4 regions of the Streptomyces sp. LARHCF249 genome follow, and region 1 is predicted to be linked to each of the others. Evidence: riboswitches for the same ligand, from Rfam matches in the RefSeq annotation. Region 1 holds a riboswitch; each other region holds the start of a gene.

Region 1 (4,152 bases):
GCCACCGCCCCCGCGATCGCCGCGCGCTTGCGCTGCCCGTACGAGAGGAGGTGGGTCGGCCGGTCCCGCAGCGCCGTGATGTCCAGCGCGGCGAGGGCGGAATCGACCCGCTCGCGGACCTCCGCGACCCCCAGGCCCAGGTTCATCGGCCCGAAGGAGACGTCCTGTTCCACCGAGGCCGCGAACAGCTGGTCGTCCGGGTCCTGCACGACGAGCTGGACCGCCGTCCGCAGCCGGGTCAGGCCGGCCCGGCCGTACGTCACCACCGTGCCGTCGAGGTGCAGCGCGCCCGTGCCCGGCTTCAGGCCGCCGCTCAGCAGCCGCATCAGCGTGGTCTTGCCGCTGCCGTTGCGGCCGAGCAGGACCAGCGCCCGGCCCTCGGGGATCCCGAAGTCCAACCCGGAGAGCACGGCGGGCCCGTCCTCGTACGCGTAGCCCGCGCCCACCAGTTCCACCAACGGCCTCACAGGTACAGCTCCTTCAGCACGAGAGTGACGGCGGCCAGCCCGGTCAGCAGTGCGCCGGACCAGGTCAGGAACCGCCAGGACAGCGGGGACTCGGGGACCAGCACCCGCAGCGCGCCGTCGTAGCCCCGCCCGGCGAGGCCCGACTGGAGCCGCGCCGCGCGGTCGAAGGCCCGTACGAACGAGGTCGCGGCGAGCCCGGCCGCCGAACGCCACGCCGCGGCCCGGCCGGTGGTGCCGAGCCGGGCCGCCTGGGCCTGGCGGATCCGGGTGAGGGAGTCGAGCAGCAGGAACCCGATCCGGTACATGACCAGGGCGACGTCCACCACCGGGGCCGGGACCCCCGCCCGCACCAGCCGCGGCAGTACGTCCGAGACCGGGGTGGTGAAGGCGAACAGCAGCACGCCGAGCGAGGCCGCCGAGGTGCGCAGCAGCAGCTCGGCGGCCTGCCGGGGGCCGTCCGGGGCCAGCGAGACGAACCCGGCCGGCCCGCCCACGGCGACCAGCAGCGGCAGCGCCCCGGTGAAGCAGAAGCCGAGCGGGATCCGGAAGGCCCGCCACAGCTGCCGCCCGGCGACCCCGGCGGGCCCGAGGAGCACGCACAGGGTGGCCGCGCCGACGAGCGGCCCGCCGGGCCAGGGCGGCAGGCACACCGCGGTGACCGTCAGCCCGATTCCCAGCAGTGCCTTCTCCAGCGGATGGCGGTGGCGCCAGCGGCTGCTGTGCGCCGCCGCGTCGATCGGCAGCACCGGCTACGACTCCGTGGCGGGAGCCTCGGCGGCTGCCCTGGCCTCCGCGGCGGCCGCGCCCTGGCGGCGGCCCCTGCGGACGCCGAAGTAGTACGCGAGCACGCCCGCGCCCAGCGCCGCCTGCAGGGAGAACAGCGCCGACTCGATCTCGGCGGAGGGCGGTTCGTACAGCGGCGTGAACCACGGCTCGTAGTCCGGCTGGAGCTCGGTGATGGCCGCCTCGGCCTGTCCGTCGGCGCCGGTGAACGGCTCCTCCTTGTCGTCCCCCAGCCCCAGCGCGAGCGGGAGGACGGCCAGCGCCGCCACCAGGAGCACCAGCAGGGAGTTGATCTTCGCGTTCCTGGTCATCAGGCCGTCGCCTTCCGCTGCTTCTCGGATCCGGTGAGCTTGGCAACGCCCAGCCGGACCAGGTCCGACTTGCTGGACTGCATCAGCAGGCGCATCACGAGCACGGTCAGCAGTCCCTCGCTCACCGCGAGCGGGATCTGGGTGAGCGCGAAGATCTCCGCGAACTTCACCAGCGCGCCGGTGAACCCGGTCGCCGCGTCGGGGAAGGCCAGCGCCAGCTGGACGGAGGTCACGCAGTAGGTGACCAGGTCGGCGAAGAACGCGCCGAAGAACACCGCCGCCATCAGCGGCAGGTCGAACTTCCGCAGCAGCCGGTATACGGCGTAGCCCGCCCAGGGCCCGGCGACCGCCATCGAGAAGACGTTGGCGCCGAGGGTGGTGAGCCCGCCGTGTGCCAGCAGCAGCGCCTGGAAGAGCAGGGTGATCGTGCCGAGCACCGCCATGATCGGCGGCCTGAAGAGGATGGCCCCGAGGCCGGTTCCGGTGGGGTGGGAGCAACTTCCCGTCACCGAAGGGATCTTCAGGGCGGACAGGACGAACGTGAACGCGCCCGAGGCGCCGAGCAGGAGCGTGCTCTCGGGATTGGCCTTCACCTCGCGGGTGAGGGCCCGGACGCCGTGGACGACGAAGGGGGCGGACGCGGCGGCCCAGGCGGCCGCGTGCAACGGGGGTAGGAACCCCTCGGCTATATGCATGAGTGGGGAGACCTCTCCAGCACCTCGTGGATGGACAACGCGCCCCGGCCGGTCTCCTGGCTCACGGGTGCTGATGCCCGGGCTCCGCCTTCCCGGGGCCGTGCGGTGTCCCGCGCGGGCCCAGTGGCTTCCCGCAAGGGGTGTGGAGCCGGACTTCCCGATCACAGTGGCGAGGGCCGCACCGGTTTCCCACCGGTTTCCCGAACACCAAGGCCCGCTGACCCTAGTCGGACGCACGGACCGGTAACAACCCGCCTCGAACGGGCCACGAGACGGCCGGATCCCATGTGCCGGTCAGCGGCCGCGGCCACGCCGGCGCCATCCGCGCCAACGGCACCCGCCCGCGGGTGAGTTCGCGGCTCCGGCGACGGCCGGACGGGGCCCGTCCCGCCGCGTCGTCCCGCTCATGCGGCCGGGACGGGCCCCGTACGGGCGCGGCCCGGTGGCGGCCCCGGGCGGCCCCGCACAGGCTGGGACCGTGGCTGCCGACTACGACTACTCAGACCTGACCGCCGTCTACGTGAACTGCACGCTCAAGCGCTCGCCCGAGACGAGCAACACCGACGGGCTGATCGAGAAGAGCCGTGCGGTCATGGCCGCGGCGGGCGCCCGGACCTCGCTGGTCCGCGCCGTCGACCACGACATCGCGACCGGCGTCTGGCCGGACATGACCGAGCACGGCTGGGAGAGCGACCAGTGGCCGGTCCTCTACAGCCAGATCATGGACGCCGACATCCTCGTCCTCTGCGGCCCGATCTGGCTCGGCGACAACAGCTCCGTGATGAAGCAGGTCATCGAGCGGCTCTACGCCTGCTCCTCGCTCCTGAACGAGAGCGGGCAGTACGCCTACTACGGGCGCGTCGGCGGCGCGCTGATCACCGGCAACGAGGACGGCGTCAAACACTGCTCCATGAACATCCTCTACAGCCTCCAGCACCTCGGGTACGCGATCCCGCCGCAGGCCGACGCCGGCTGGATCGGCGAGGCCGGGCCGGGGCCCTCCTACCTCGACCCGGGCTCGGGCGGCCCCGAGAACGACTTCACCAACCGCAACACCGCCTTCATGTCGTGGAACCTGATGCACCTGGCCGCCCTGCTGAAGCGCTCGGGCGGCATCCCGGCCCACGGGAACCAGCGCTCGCTGTGGGACGCCGGCTGCCGCTTCGACTTCCCGAACCCCGAACACCGGTAGCGGCCCGGGCCGGGCAAGGGCCCGGGCCTGTCGGACGGGCAGGGTTCAGTGCGCGATGTCCACGACGAACCGCTCCGGTGAGTGCAGGGCGTAGGCGCGGTAGTACGGCAGGGTGTCGAAGGCGGCGCCGAAGGTCACGTACCCCTCGAAGTCACCGGTCAGGGCGAGACCCTTGAGCTTGCTGAGGTAGATCTTCTGGAGCCTGGGTCCCTGGTAGGTGCTCTCCCCCGCGTCGGTGTGCGCGGCGGCGGGGTTGAGGCGGATCTCCAGGAAGTACTTCCCGGCCAGCGGCACGGGTTTGCCGGACCCGTCGTAGATCAGCTGCGGGACGGGAGTGACGGTGACCGTGGGGACGTACCCCTGCGTGTCGATGACGATCCGGTCGTACGTGGCGTGCCCGCCCCAGCGGGCGTTGACGACGAGCGGGGTCTGGGTCTGGGCGGTGGCGGCGGTGGCGGTGGTGGCGGCCGAGGCAGGCGCGGCGAACGAGAGGCAGGCGGCGAGCAGAGCGCCGGATGCCAGGGCCACGAACTGCCGGAGACGTGCGTGGATCATGACGTCCCCTCGATTCTCGAGAGACGGGGACTTGTGACACAGCCTAGGACGCCGCCGTGGACCTCGCAGTTCCACTTCCTGTCCGGCTTTTTCGCCGGTGCGCAACGGCCTTTGATGGCAGGGTGGTTGAGTGGAGAACCGGCCCCGCT
Region 2 (4,152 bases), on a different contig from region 1:
CGCTCGCGTCCTGGGGGACGACCGCCACGCGCCGCGCCCGGTCCTTGACCGTGAGCGCGCCCGCGTCGGCGCCGTCCAGCAGGACCCGGCCGGCGGTGGGCCGCAGGGTGCCGTAGACGCAGCGCAGCAGGGTGGTCTTGCCGCTGCCGTTGGGGCCGACCACGCCGACCGTCTCGCCGGGACGGGCGGTGAGCTCGACACCGTGCAGCAGCGTGTGCCCCTCGGTCTCGTAACGCACGCCCTGGACGGCGAGTTCCAGCGCCGTCGAATGCGTCCGCGTCCGCGTCTGCGCCTGCGCCTGCGCCTGCGCCGCGTTCCCGGTCATCCGGTCATCCCCTCGGTGCGGGTGGAGCGCCGCAGCATCCACAGGAAGAACGGCCCGCCGACGAGGGCGGTGACCACGCCGACCGGGATCTCCTCGGGCGCCGCGGCCGTACGGGCGACCAGGTCGGCCAGTGTCAGGAACACCGCGCCGCCCAGCGCGGCCACCGGCAGCAGCGCCCGGTGCCCGGCGCCGACGACCATCCGGGCGGCGTGCGGAATCATCAGCCCGACGAACCCGATCGCCCCGCTGTAGGCCACGAGTACGCCGATGACGAGGGAGGTGAGGACGAACGCGGCGGCCCGGAAGCGCCCGGTGTCCAGGCCGAGGGTGTGCGCGCCCTCCTCGCCCGCGAGCAGCAGGTCGAGCGGCCGGGCTAGGGCGACGAGCAGGCCGGTGCCCGCGAGCAGGGCGACGGCGGGCAGGGCCAGTTCCTCCCAGCGGGCCCCGCCGAGCCCGCCGAGCGTCCAGAAGAGGACGGAGCGGACCTGGTCGGGGTGCGCGGCGAGCACCAGGACGAGGCTGGTGAGGGCGGACAGGATGTACTGGACGGCGACCCCGGCGAGGATCAGCCGGCCGGTGGTCATGGCTCCCCCGCGCCGGGCCATGGCGTAGACGGCGGCGAGCGCGCCCAGCGACCCGGCGAACGCGGCGGACGGCACGCCGAGCCGGCCCAGGAAACCGGCCGTGCCCGCCGCCCCCGCGACACCGGTGCCCGCGCCGAAGACGATGACGAGGACGGCCCCCGCCGAGGCCCCGGACGAGGCTCCGAGCAGGAAGGGGTCGGCGAGCTGGTTGCGCACGAGGGCCTGGAGCACGGTGCCCGCCACGGCGAGCCCGGCGCCGACGACGGCCCCGAGGAGCACCCTCGGCATCCGGACGTCCCACACGATGGAGGCGAACGCCCCGGTGCGCCTCTCGCCCGTCAGGCCGCCGAGCACGATGTCGATGACCTGGCCGGGCGCGATCCGTACCGGCCCCAGGGCCAGCCCGGCGACGGCGGACGCCGCCAGCAGGGCTGCGAGGAGGACGAGGACGGCCGGGGTCCGGCGCCGGCTCACGCGGCGTCGGGGTGCAGCTGGCGGCCCAGTGACTCGACGGCGTCGGCGACGCGCACGCCGAGGACGGCCGAGGAGAGCGGAAGGACGACGAACCGCTGGTTCTTGATCGCGGGAACCTGGGCGAGGGCCGGGTCGTTCAACAGGCGCTGCTTCTTGGCTTCGACGGTGGTGCTGCCGTAGTCGTAGATGAGGACGACCTCGGGCTTGCGCTCGATGACCTTCTCCCACGACACGTCGCCGAAGGTGTCCTTGAGGTCGGCGAAGACGTTCGTCCCGCCGGAGAGCGAGACGATCTCGTTGCCGATGCCGTCGCCCCCGGCGGTGTAGGCGGAGGCCTCGCCGGAGTCGTAGACGAAGACGGACGGCCGGGGCTTTTCCTTCACCCGGGCGGTCACGGTGTCGATGCGGCGCTGCTCGTCCTCGATGAGCTTCGTGCCGCGCTCGGGCACGCCGAAGGTCCGCGCCACTTCGGTGATCTCGGTCTTGAGCTGGTCGAGGCCGACCGGGCCTCCGGCGCAGTTCTCGACGTTGAGCCGGGAGTTGATGCCGGTCTTGGCCAGCCCCTCACGGTCGCGGCCCTGCCCCTTGTCGAAGGCGCTGGAGTAGCCCCCGTAGACGAAGTCGGGGTTGGCGCCGAGCAGGATCTCCTTGGAGGGGTACCCCTTGGCCAGCACCTTGATCCTGTCGTATGCGGGCCGGTAGGCGGGCAGCACGGCGTCGTCGAGGTAGGCGGAACCGGCGATCCGGTCCTCCAGGCCGAGGGCGAGCAGCACCTCGGTGGCGTGCTGGTTCATGGTCACGGCGCGCTGCGGCGGTGCCTGGTAGGTGCTGCTCACGCCGCAGTTGGTGACGGTGTACGGGAACCCGGGCGCCTCGGCGGACGATCCCGCGGCCTTGGCCTGCCGTTCGGCGGGGGAGCCGGCGCAGGCGGCCAGGGGTATCAGGAACGCGAGGGGGGTGAGCGCGCGCAGGACGGCGCGGGCGCGGTGACGCGACATGGCAGAGCCTCTCCGGGGGATCCGCGTCCCCTGGTCGACGTGAAGGAGCGAGCAGAGGCGGTGCGTCAGTGTCTGACTCCCGGCCTTCCCCGCGGGGAGGGCCGGTCACAGTGGCGGGACCGCACCGGAATCGCACCGGTTTCCTGTCCTGCACCGCCTTGGTAACGCGGCCCAGTCTGCCAGAGTGGATCTTCCTGGGTGGCGGGACCCCCGGGCCGGGGAGGATCGTGGACAGGGTGATCGGTGGATCAGCGGGTGCCCCCGCGCCCCGGCGCTCCCTGCGCGGCGCGCCGGCCGCGCTGGCGCTCGTGCTCGTGCTCGCGCTCCTCGGCCTGGCGCTGCTGGGCGCGGCCCCCGGCGGGTCGGGGGAGACGGTCTCCCTGGCGGGGAACGAGCCCGGCCAGCGGCTCGACGTCACCCTGGTCCAGGTGGTGGACCCGGCGAGCCCGGCCGATCCGGAGGGCCCGGCTGCCGACGCGTCGACCCGGCTGCTGGCCGTCCGGTTCCGCCTGGAGAACACCGGTACCGCCGTGTACAAGGACTCCCCCGCACCGTCCGCGCACGTGCTGGACACGGCCGGGAAGCGGTTCGCCGGGCTCAACAGCCCGACGACGGCCGGGGCCTCCTTCCCGGACACCGTCACCCTCAGCCCCGGCGGATCGGCCGAGGGCTTCGTCACCTTCAGGCTTCCGGAGGACGCCGCCCCGGCGGCCGTCCAGTTCGCCCTGAACGGCGGCCTGGCCGACGACGTCGGCCAGTGGAGCCTTCCGTAACCCCCGTAACACCCGTGCCACCCGTGCCACCTCGTGCACCCCGTAACACCACCCGTGGCAGGCGGGTTTCCGCCGCCCCCTTGACCGCTCTGGTCCAGACCAATAGTTTCCGGCATGCACCGCGCACGCGCTCACGCCCCGCTCCCGCATCCGCAAAGGAAGCCCATGCGCCGCAGCATGCTCGGCAGGCTGGCCGTCGCCGCCTGCTCCCTCTCCCTGCTGACCGCCTTCGCACCCGCCGCCGGCGCGGCGCGGGACGAGGCGGCGGGCGGTCACCACCGCTCGTACAAGAAGGTCGGCTACTTCACCCAATGGGGCGTCTACGGACGGGACTTCCAGGTCCAGGACCTGGAGAAGAACGGCTCCGCCGGCAAGCTCACCCACATCAACTACGCCTTCGGCAACGTCAGCGCCGAGGGCAAGTGCTTCACCGGGAACGTGCCCGGCGAGGCCGACGCCTGGGCCGACTACGTCCGCCCGCTCGACGCCGAGAACTCCGTGGACGGGGTCGCCGACACCTGGGAGCAGCCGCTCGCCGGCAACTTCAACCAGCTCCGCGAGCTCAAGGCCAAGCACCCGGGCCTCAAGGTGCTGATCTCCCTGGGGGGTTGGAGCTGGTCCACGCACTTCTCGGACGCCGCGCTGACCCCGGCCTCCCGCAAGGCGCTCGTCGAGTCGTGCATCGACCTCTACATCAAGGGCAACCTGCCGCAGGACGGCGCCCGCGGGGGCGCGGGCGCGGCCGCCGGGGTGTTCGACGGGATCGACCTCGACTGGGAGTGGCCCGGCTCCGCCGGTGACACGGACACGAAGTTCCGGCCCGAGGACAAGCGCAACTTCGCCGAGCTGGTCAAGGAGTTCCGCACACAGCTCGACGCGTACGAGCGCAGCCGGAACCGGCCGTCGCCGTACGAGCTGACGGCCTTCGTCCCGACCGCGCCCGCCAAGATCGACGCGGGCTTCGACGTCCGCCGGATCATGCGCGACCTCGACTTCGT
Region 3 (4,152 bases), on a different contig from region 1:
CAGCCGAGGCCACCTCGCGGAGGAACGCCCGGCGGAAGCCGTCCGACTCCAGCGACCCGTGCCAGTGCGTCCCCCACACCGACCCGACCCGGCAGCCGTCCAGGAAGGGGGACCCGCCCAGGACTTCGGCCACCCCGTGGTGGATCTCGTAGCCGGAGACCTCCTCGCCCAGCGCCGAACCCGCCGGCCGCGCCAGGGTCTTCTCCCGGTCGAAGCGGACGCGCACCGGCAGCAGCCCGAGCCCGTCCACCGACCCGGCCCGCGATTCGACCTCGTCCTCGATGTGCTCGCCGAGGACCTGGAACCCGCCGCAGATGCCCAGCACCGGCCGCCCCTCGGCGGCCCGCCGCAGCAGCGCGTCCGCGAGCCCGCGCTCCCGCAGCCACTCCAGCGCCCTGACCGTCCCGCGCGTCCCCGGCACGACGACGAGGTCCGCGTCGGCCAGTTCCTCGGCCCGGTCCACGAACCGCACGACCACCCCCGGCTCCGCCGCGAGCGCGTCGACGTCCGTGAAGTTCGACATCAGCGGCACCGCGCACACCGCGACCCGCAGCACGTCCTCGCCCACGGGCGGCGCCACCACGGACTCCCGTACCGCTCCCCGCAGGGAGACCCGGAGCCCGTCCTCCTCGTCGATGCCCAGCCCGTGCTGGAACGGCAGGACCCCGTACGTGGCCCGCCCGGTCAGGCCGCGCAGCATCTCCATGCCCGGCTCCAGCAGCGTGACGTCACCGCGGAACTTGTTGACCAGGTATCCGGCGATCAGCGACTGGTCCTGCGCCGACAGCAGAGCCGTCGTACCGAAGAAGGAGGCGAAGACCCCGCCCCGGTCGATGTCCCCGACCACGACCACCGGGAACCGCGCGGCCCGCGCGATGCCCATGTTCACGATGTCGGTCCGGCGCAGGTTGATCTCGGCCGGACTCCCCGCCCCTTCGCAGATCACGGCGTCATACGTGCCCCGCAGCTGCTCCAGGCAGTCCGTGACGATGCCGAGCAACTGCTCCTGCCTGCCCCCGTGGTAGCCGCGGGCGCTCATCTCGCCCACCGGCCTGCCCAGCAGCACCACCTGGCTGCTGCGGTCGCTGCCCGGCTTGAGCAGGACCGGGTTCATCAGCGCGGTCGGCTCCACGCCGGCCGCCTGGGCCTGCATGGCCTGGGCGCGGCCGATCTCGGCGCCCTCCAGGGTCACGAAGGAGTTCAGCGACATGTTCTGCGCCTTGAAGGGCGCCACCTTCACGCCCTGGCGGGCCAGCCAGCGGCAGATGCCCGCCGTGACCACGCTCTTGCCCGCGTCCGATGTGGTTCCCGCGACCAGCAGTCCGCCGCCGCGCTTCGCGCCGCTCATGCGCGCCCCCTCCGTGATGTACGCGAGACCAGCGTCCGGGCCGCCACACAGGCCCCGAGCGCCAGCCAGGTCACCTGCCGCGACAGCCGTACCGCCCGCTCGATGTCCGCGACCTCCACCGGCCGCCCCGCCTCGCCGTTCAGCACCGCCCGGTGCTCGACCCGCCCCCCGTACGCCAGGGTGCCGCCCAGCCGTACGCCGAGCGCCCCCGCGAAGGATGCCTCCACGGGGCCGGCGTTCGGGCTCGGGTGCTCGGCGGCGTCCGCACGCCAGGCCCGTACGGCTCCCCGCCGGTCGGGACCGGCCAGTACGGCGGCCAGCGCGGTCAGCCGGGCGCCCGGCCAGCCAGCCAGGTCGTCGAGCCGGGCCGAGGCCCAGCCGTAGCGAAGGTAGCGGGGGGACTTGTGGCCGACCATCGCGTCCAGGGTGTTCACGGCGCGGAAGGCCAGCAGTCCGGGGACCCCGGCGACGGCGCCCCACACCAGGGCACCGACCACCGCGTCGGAGGTGTTCTCCGCGACCGACTCCACGACGGCGCGGGCCATCTGCTGCTCGTCCAGGGCGTGCGGGTCGCGCCCGCACAGGTGCGGCAGCCGCTCCCGGGCCACCTCGGCGTCCCCGGCGGCCAGCGCGCCGCCGATGGCGCGGGCCTCGCGGCCCAGCGAAGTGCCGCCGACGACGGCCCAGGTGGCGGCGGCGGTCAGGGCGATACGGGCGGCCGCGGGCCGGGAGCGCACGGCGCGGGCGCCCAGCGCGCCGGCGGCGGCCGCGCCCCCGGCGCAGACCAGGGTGTGCAGGAGGCCGCGGGCGCGGTCGTCGCGCCACAGGGCGCGTTCGACTGCGGCGGCGGCTCGTCCGAAGGCGGCCACGGGGTGCCCTCGGCGCGGATCCCCCAGGATCCGGTCGCCGATCAGGCCCGCCGTGACGCCGTACGCGAAGACGCGATCGGCACGCATGGTGGCAGGTATGTCCTCACTCAGGGTCCGCGCCCTGGTTCGACGTGTCCGGTGGCGAGAGTTCCTGGCTCCCGGGTCGCACTCGGCCGAGTGCCCCGGTGACAGTGGCGGGACCGCGCCGGATTCGCACCGGACTTCCTCTCCATGCCGCCGTGTTGGCTCGGGCAGTCCACCACGCACCGCGAATGCCCGTCAACTCGCCGTTGACCTGCGGCGGTGCGGCGGCCGGGAGGCGGCGGGGTACGCGAAAGCTCCCCCCGGGAGAAACCCGGGGGGAGCCTTCACGCGTGACGTCTCAGACGACGATCAGGTAGATCCCGTACGCCACGGCCGCCGCGCAGAGCGCGAAGCAGGCGTACGCGCCGCTGCGGGCCAGGGTGGCCGCGCCGCCCTGCTCGGTGGCGGCCTCGTGCTTGGACAGGCCCACCAGGCCGAGGGTGAACAGGGCCACGAGGGCGACGGTGGCGGAGAGGCTGACTCCGAACACGGAGCCGAGTGCTTCCCAGTCGATCTTCATACCGCTGATTCCTCTGTCGTTCTCGGGGTCAGACCGCCGCGGCCGGAGCCGCAGGCGTCGCGGTCGAGGCCGGGATGGTGGCCTTGAGGTCCTCGTCGGTCACGGCGGCGGTCGTACCGGCCGCGGCGACGGTCGGCGGGACGGTGACGGCCGCGATCGCCGTGGTGACGACACCCGGCTCCTCGGTGCCGGCCGCCGGCACGTCGTTGACGTTGGTGTGGTCGATGACCTGGCGGCGCGAGATGAACCAGATGGCGAGGCAGGAGCCGACCAGGAAGACCGTGACGGCGGCGATGCCGACGTCACCGGTGCGCATGACCAGCTCGGCGCCCGCCGAGACGAGGGCGGCGGCCGGCAGGGTCAGGCCCCAGGCGATGAACATGCGGGTCGCGGTGGACCAGCGGACCACACCGCCCTTGCGGCCCAGGCCCGCACCCATGACCGCGCCGGAGCACGAGTGGGTGGTGGAGAGCGAGAAGCCGAGGTTCGAGGAGGCCAGGATGACCGTGGCGGCCGAGGTCTGGGCGGCGAAGCCCTGCTGCGGCTGCAGGTCGGTCAGGCCCTTGCCCATGGTGCGGATGATGCGCCAGCCGCCCAGGTAGGTGCCGAGCGCGATCGCGAGACCGGCGGAGAGGATGACCCACACCGGCGGGTTCGCGTCGGGCGCGATCGCGCCGCCCGCGATGAGCGCCAGGGTGATGATGCCCATCGTCTTCTGCGCGTCGTTGGTGCCGTGCGCGAGGGAGACGAGTCCGGCCGAGGCGATCTGACCGGCGCGGTAGCCCTTGGCCGAGGTCTTCTCGCCGACCTTGTTGCCGAACTTGTACGTGACCTTCGTGGCCAGCATCGCCGCCAAACCGGCGACGAGCGGGGCCGCGATCGCCGGGATCAGCACCTTGGTGACGAGCGTGTCGCCGTTGACCGCGCCGAGGCCGGCCGAGGCGACCGCGGCACCGATCAGGCCGCCCATCAGGGCGTGCGAAGAGCTGGAGGGGAGGCCGACCAGCCAGGTGAGGAGGTTCCAGAGGATCGCGCCGACCAGGGCGGCGAAGATCACCTCTGGCTGGATGCCTTCCTCGTTGACCAGGCCCTTGGAGATCGTCTTGGCGACCTCCACGGACAGGAAAGCTCCGACGAGGTTGAGCACGGCGGACATGGCCACCGCCGTCTTGGGCTTGAGGGCGCCGGTCGAGATGGTGGTAGCCATCGCGTTGGCTGTGTCGTGGAAACCGTTCGTGAAGTCGAACACGAGAGCGGTGATGATCACGATCCCGAGGAGAAGCGTTATGTGCTCCATTTACCCAGGCTTCTGTTTGACGTCAGTGGCTCGG
Region 4 (4,152 bases), 230 kb from region 1:
GCCTTCGGGTCGTTCAGCGCACCCAGTCCTTGAGGGGCTCGGTCTGGAGGGTGATGCCGACGGGCTCGGGGAGCGCGATGTCCGTTCCGTACGGCACGATGTGGATGCTCTCGTACCGACGGCCGTTGGGCTGGCTGTAGACGGAGACCTCACACTTGGCCCGGTCGATCAGCAGGTAGACGGGAATGCCTGTCTCGGCGTAGGCCCTGGGCTTCTCGACATGGTCCCTACGGTGGGTGTCGGAGTCCCACGAGGTCACCTCGACGACCATGAGAATCGGAGCGGGATCCACCCAGTCGCCCTGCCCTACGAACGCATGGGACGGCGCCAGCACCGCGTCCGGGATAGCCCGTCCTTCCCGGTATTCCTGGGCGGTGATCCCCTGCGCTCCGTGCAACCAGAGCTCCGGCCGGTGCTGCATGCAGATCCGGGTGAGCCACTGGATGATCATCTGGTGGTCGCCATCCGGCATGGCCTTGCTCCTGATTACCCCGTCGATGAATTCGAGCCGCGTTCCCTCCCTCTCGCGCGCCGCTATCCGTGCGACGGCTTCGAAGTCCTCAGTCAGCATGTGCGGACGTTCGGTCATCACGGTCATGCCTCGCTCACCTTCATCGACGGTGCTGTCTCCGACGATAGCGCCGGGCACCGACACCCGTCCGGCACACTCGACCCCATGGACATAGTGATCAGGGCGGCCCGGCCCGCCGAGTACGAGCAGCTGGGGGAGATCACCGCGCAGGCCTACGTGGGCGACGGCCTCCTCGGCTCCGGTGAGGCGTTCTACGCGAAGGTCCTGCGCGATGTCGCCGGGCGGGCCGCCGACGGGGAGGTGCTCGTGGCCGTCGAGCAGGGGACCGTCCTCGGCGGGGTGACCTTCGCCCCGCCCGGGAGTCCGCTGTGCGACATCGCCGGGCCCGGCGAGGCCGAGTTCCGGATGCTGGCCGTCTCCCGCGAGGCCCGCGGACGCGGCGCCGGCGAGGCCCTGGTGCGCGCCTGCATGGCCCGCGCACGGGAGCTGAAGGGGGTCACGCACCTGGTGCTGTCCACCCAGCGCGGCATGACGGGGGCCCAGCGGATCTACGAGCGGCTCGGGTTCATCCGGACGCCGGAGCGGGACTGGGCGCCCGTTCCCGGGCTGACCTTGCTCACGTACCGTCTGGAGCTGTAGACGCACCGACACAACATGTGGGGGGTCGCTCATCCGCGGCCCCCCACATGTATGCTCAAGCCTGCTGTCGCCGCAGGGGAATCCGGTGTGAATCCGGAACTGTCCCGCAACGGTATGAAAAGTCCGAGGACCTGCCGACAGCGCATCCGGCTCGACCGAACCGGGTGCCGATACGTCCGGGCCTCGCGGTTGGGCCGGTGGACGCCATGCGGTCGACGCGTTCCCGTCACGCCCGCATGCGCCTCCCCGTGCCCGCCCGCCGTCGACCGGGCCGAGCGAGGGAGAGCTCCCGCCGTGACCATCGCGCCTTCCGCACCGCGCGCCGAGTCCGTTTCTGGCGACAACACCGAGGGCCCGGGGGCCACGCTGCTGCGTACCCTCACCGAACTGACGGCGGACCTCCCCGACACCGACCCCGGCCGCGTCGCCGCCGCCGCACTGCGCGGCCGCAGCTCCGCCGCCGACGAGGCCGAACTGCGCGGGCTGGCCACCGAGGCCGCCGCCGGCCTGATCTCCGAGGACCCCGCGTACTCGAAGCTCGCCGCCCGGCTGCTGACGCTGGCCGTCCGCGACGAGGCCGCCGGCCAGGGCGCCACCTCCTTCTCCGCGTCCGTCGAGGTCGGGCACCGCGAGGGGCTCATCGCCGACCGCACGGCCGAGTTCGTACGGGCCCACACGGCCCGCCTGGACGCGCTGGTGGAGCACACCCTCGCCGAGGGCGCCGACGACCGCTTCGGCTTCTTCGGCCTGCGCACCCTGCACAGCCGCTACCTGCTGCGCCACCCGATCACCCGCCAGGTCATCGAGACCCCGCAGCACTTCATGCTGCGCGTGGCCTGCGGCCTCGCCGCCGACGAGTCCGTCCCGGCCGTCGAGGAAGTGGCCTCGCTGTACCGGCTGATGAGCCGCCTCGACTACCTGCCGTCCTCCCCCACGCTCTTCAACTCCGGCACCCGGCACCCGCAGATGTCCTCCTGCTACCTGCTGGACTCCCCGCTGGACGAGCTCGACTCGATCTACGACCGCTACCACCAGGTCGCCCGCCTCTCCAAGCACGCCGGCGGCATCGGTCTCTCGTACTCCCGCATCCGCTCCCGCGGTTCGCTGATCCGCGGCACCAACGGCCACTCCAACGGCATCGTGCCGTTCCTGAAGACCCTCGACGCCTCCGTCGCCGCCGTGAACCAGGGCGGCCGCCGCAAGGGCGCCGCCGCCGTCTACCTGGAGACCTGGCACGCGGACATCGAGGAGTTCCTGGAGCTCCGCGACAACACCGGTGAGGACCAGCGCCGTACGCACAACCTGAACCTGGCGCACTGGGTGCCGGACGAGTTCATGCGCCGCGTGAACGCCGACGCCGACTGGTCGCTGTTCTCCCCGGCCGACGTGCCCGAGCTCGTCGACCTGTGGGGCGATGACTTCGACGCCGCCTACCGCAAGGCCGAGGCTGCGGGCCTCGCCCGCAAGACCATGCCCGCCCGCGACCTGTACGGCCGGATGATGCGCACCCTCGCGCAGACCGGCCAGGGCTGGATGACCTTCAAGGACGCCTCCAACCGCACGGCGAACCAGACCGCCGAGCCGGGCACCGTCGTCCACTCCTCCAACCTGTGCACCGAGATCATCGAGGTCACCGACGACGGCGAGACGGCCGTCTGCAACCTCGGCTCGGTCAACATGGGCGCCTTCGTGGTGGACGGGGAGATCGACTGGGAGCGCCTGGACGAGACCGTCCGCACCGCCGTGACCTTCCTCGACCGCGTGGTGGACATCAACTTCTACCCGACCGAGCAGGCCGGCCGCTCCAACGCCCGCTGGCGCCCGGTGGGCCTGGGCGCGATGGGCCTCCAGGACGTCTTCTTCAAGCTGAAGCTGCCCTTCGACTCCCCCGAGGCGAAGGCCCTGTCCACCAAGCTCTCCGAGCGCATCATGCTGGCCGCGTACGAGGCCTCCTGCGACCTCGCCGAGCGCAGCGGCCCGCTGCCGGCCTGGGAGCAGACCCGCACCGCCCGCGGCGTCCTGCACCCGGACCACTACGACGCGGAGCTGAACTGGCCGGAGCGCTGGGACGCGCTGCGCGCCCGCGTCGCGAAGACCGGCATGCGCAATTCGCTGCTGCTGGCCATCGCCCCGACGGCGACGATCGCCTCGATCGCCGGCGTGTACGAGTGCATCGAGCCGCAGGTCTCCAACCTCTTCAAGCGCGAGACGCTGAGCGGCGAGTTCCTCCAGGTCAACGCGTACCTGGTGGACGAGCTGAAGCAGCTCGGCGTGTGGGACGCCCAGACCCGCGAGGCGCTGCGCGAGTCCAGCGGCTCCGTCCAGGGCTTCGGCTGGATCCCGGCCGAGGTGCGCGAGCTGTACCGCACGGCGTGGGAGATCCCGCAGCGCGGTCTGATCGACATGGCGGCGGCCCGTACCCCGTTCCTGGACCAGTCGCAGTCGCTGAACCTGTTCCTGGAGACGCCCACCATCGGCAAGCTCAGCTCGATGTACGCGTACGCCTGGAAGCAGGGTCTGAAGACCACGTACTACCTGCGCTCGCGCCCGGCGACGAAGATCGCCCGCGCCGCGTCCGGCTCCGCCGTCCCGGCCGCCGCCGCTCCGCTCCCGCAGGCCGTCGACGCCGACGCACTGGCCTGCTCCCTTGAGAACCCCGAGTCCTGCGAGGCCTGCCAGTAATGAGCACCACCCAGTCCGCCAAGAACCTCCTGGACCCGGGCTTCGAGCTCACGCTCCGCCCCATGCGCTACCCGGACTTCTACGAGCGCTACCGGGACGCGATCAAGAACACCTGGACGGTGGAGGAGGTCGACCTCCACTCGGACGTCGCCGACCTGGCGAAGCTGACGCCGGCCGAGCAGCACATGATCGGCCGTCTGGTCGCGTTCTTCGCGACGGGCGACTCGATCGTCTCGAACAACCTGGTGCTGACGCTGTACAAGCACATCAACTCCCCGGAGGCGCGCCTGTACCTGTCG

Evidence for each region. Region 1 has a riboswitch for cobalamin ahead of ACIPUC_RS23045 (energy-coupling factor ABC transporter permease). Riboswitches for the same ligand answer to the same signal wherever they lie in the genome.
Region 2: linked by a shared signal. The riboswitch ahead of ACIPUC_RS03655 (ABC transporter substrate-binding protein) and the one ahead of ACIPUC_RS23045 (energy-coupling factor ABC transporter permease) in region 1 are both predicted to bind cobalamin.
Region 3: linked by a shared signal. The riboswitch ahead of ACIPUC_RS31205 (cobalamin biosynthesis protein) and the one ahead of ACIPUC_RS23045 (energy-coupling factor ABC transporter permease) in region 1 are both predicted to bind cobalamin.
Region 4: linked by a shared signal. The riboswitch ahead of ACIPUC_RS21965 (ribonucleoside-diphosphate reductase subunit alpha) and the one ahead of ACIPUC_RS23045 (energy-coupling factor ABC transporter permease) in region 1 are both predicted to bind cobalamin.

What each region holds. Positions count from the first base shown of each region.
Region 1 is NZ_JBIXJQ010000007.1:449,532-453,683, forward strand. It holds gene ACIPUC_RS23030 (ATP-binding cassette domain-containing protein) at 1-467, opposite strand, end outside; gene cbiQ (cobalt ECF transporter T component CbiQ) at 464-1,213, opposite strand; gene ACIPUC_RS23040 (energy-coupling factor ABC transporter substrate-binding protein) at 1,217-1,561, opposite strand; gene ACIPUC_RS23045 (energy-coupling factor ABC transporter permease) at 1,561-2,256, opposite strand; cobalamin riboswitch at 2,286-2,483, opposite strand; gene ACIPUC_RS23050 (flavodoxin family protein) at 2,663-3,448, shown strand; gene ACIPUC_RS23055 (AMIN-like domain-containing (lipo)protein) at 3,494-4,000, opposite strand.
Region 2 is NZ_JBIXJQ010000001.1:752,023-756,174, forward strand. It holds gene ACIPUC_RS03645 (ABC transporter ATP-binding protein) at 1-325, opposite strand, end outside; gene ACIPUC_RS03650 (FecCD family ABC transporter permease) at 322-1,383, opposite strand; gene ACIPUC_RS03655 (ABC transporter substrate-binding protein) at 1,380-2,381, opposite strand; cobalamin riboswitch at 2,428-2,567, opposite strand; gene ACIPUC_RS03660 (DUF4352 domain-containing protein) at 2,618-3,154, shown strand; gene ACIPUC_RS03665 (glycoside hydrolase family 18 protein) at 3,320-4,152, shown strand, end outside.
Region 3 is NZ_JBIXJQ010000013.1:157,793-161,944, forward strand. It holds partial or broken gene ACIPUC_RS31200 (cobyric acid synthase) at 1-1,348, opposite strand, end outside; gene ACIPUC_RS31205 (cobalamin biosynthesis protein) at 1,345-2,304, opposite strand; cobalamin riboswitch at 2,342-2,492, opposite strand; gene ACIPUC_RS31210 (hypothetical protein) at 2,600-2,821, opposite strand; gene ACIPUC_RS31215 (anion permease) at 2,850-4,118, opposite strand.
Region 4 is NZ_JBIXJQ010000007.1:218,292-222,443, reverse strand. It holds gene ACIPUC_RS21975 (Uma2 family endonuclease) at 14-598, opposite strand; gene ACIPUC_RS21970 (GNAT family N-acetyltransferase) at 677-1,171, shown strand; adenosylcobalamin-variant (AdoCbl-variant) riboswitch at 1,236-1,312, shown strand; gene ACIPUC_RS21965 (ribonucleoside-diphosphate reductase subunit alpha) at 1,466-3,853, shown strand; gene ACIPUC_RS21960 (ribonucleotide-diphosphate reductase subunit beta) at 3,853-4,152, shown strand, end outside.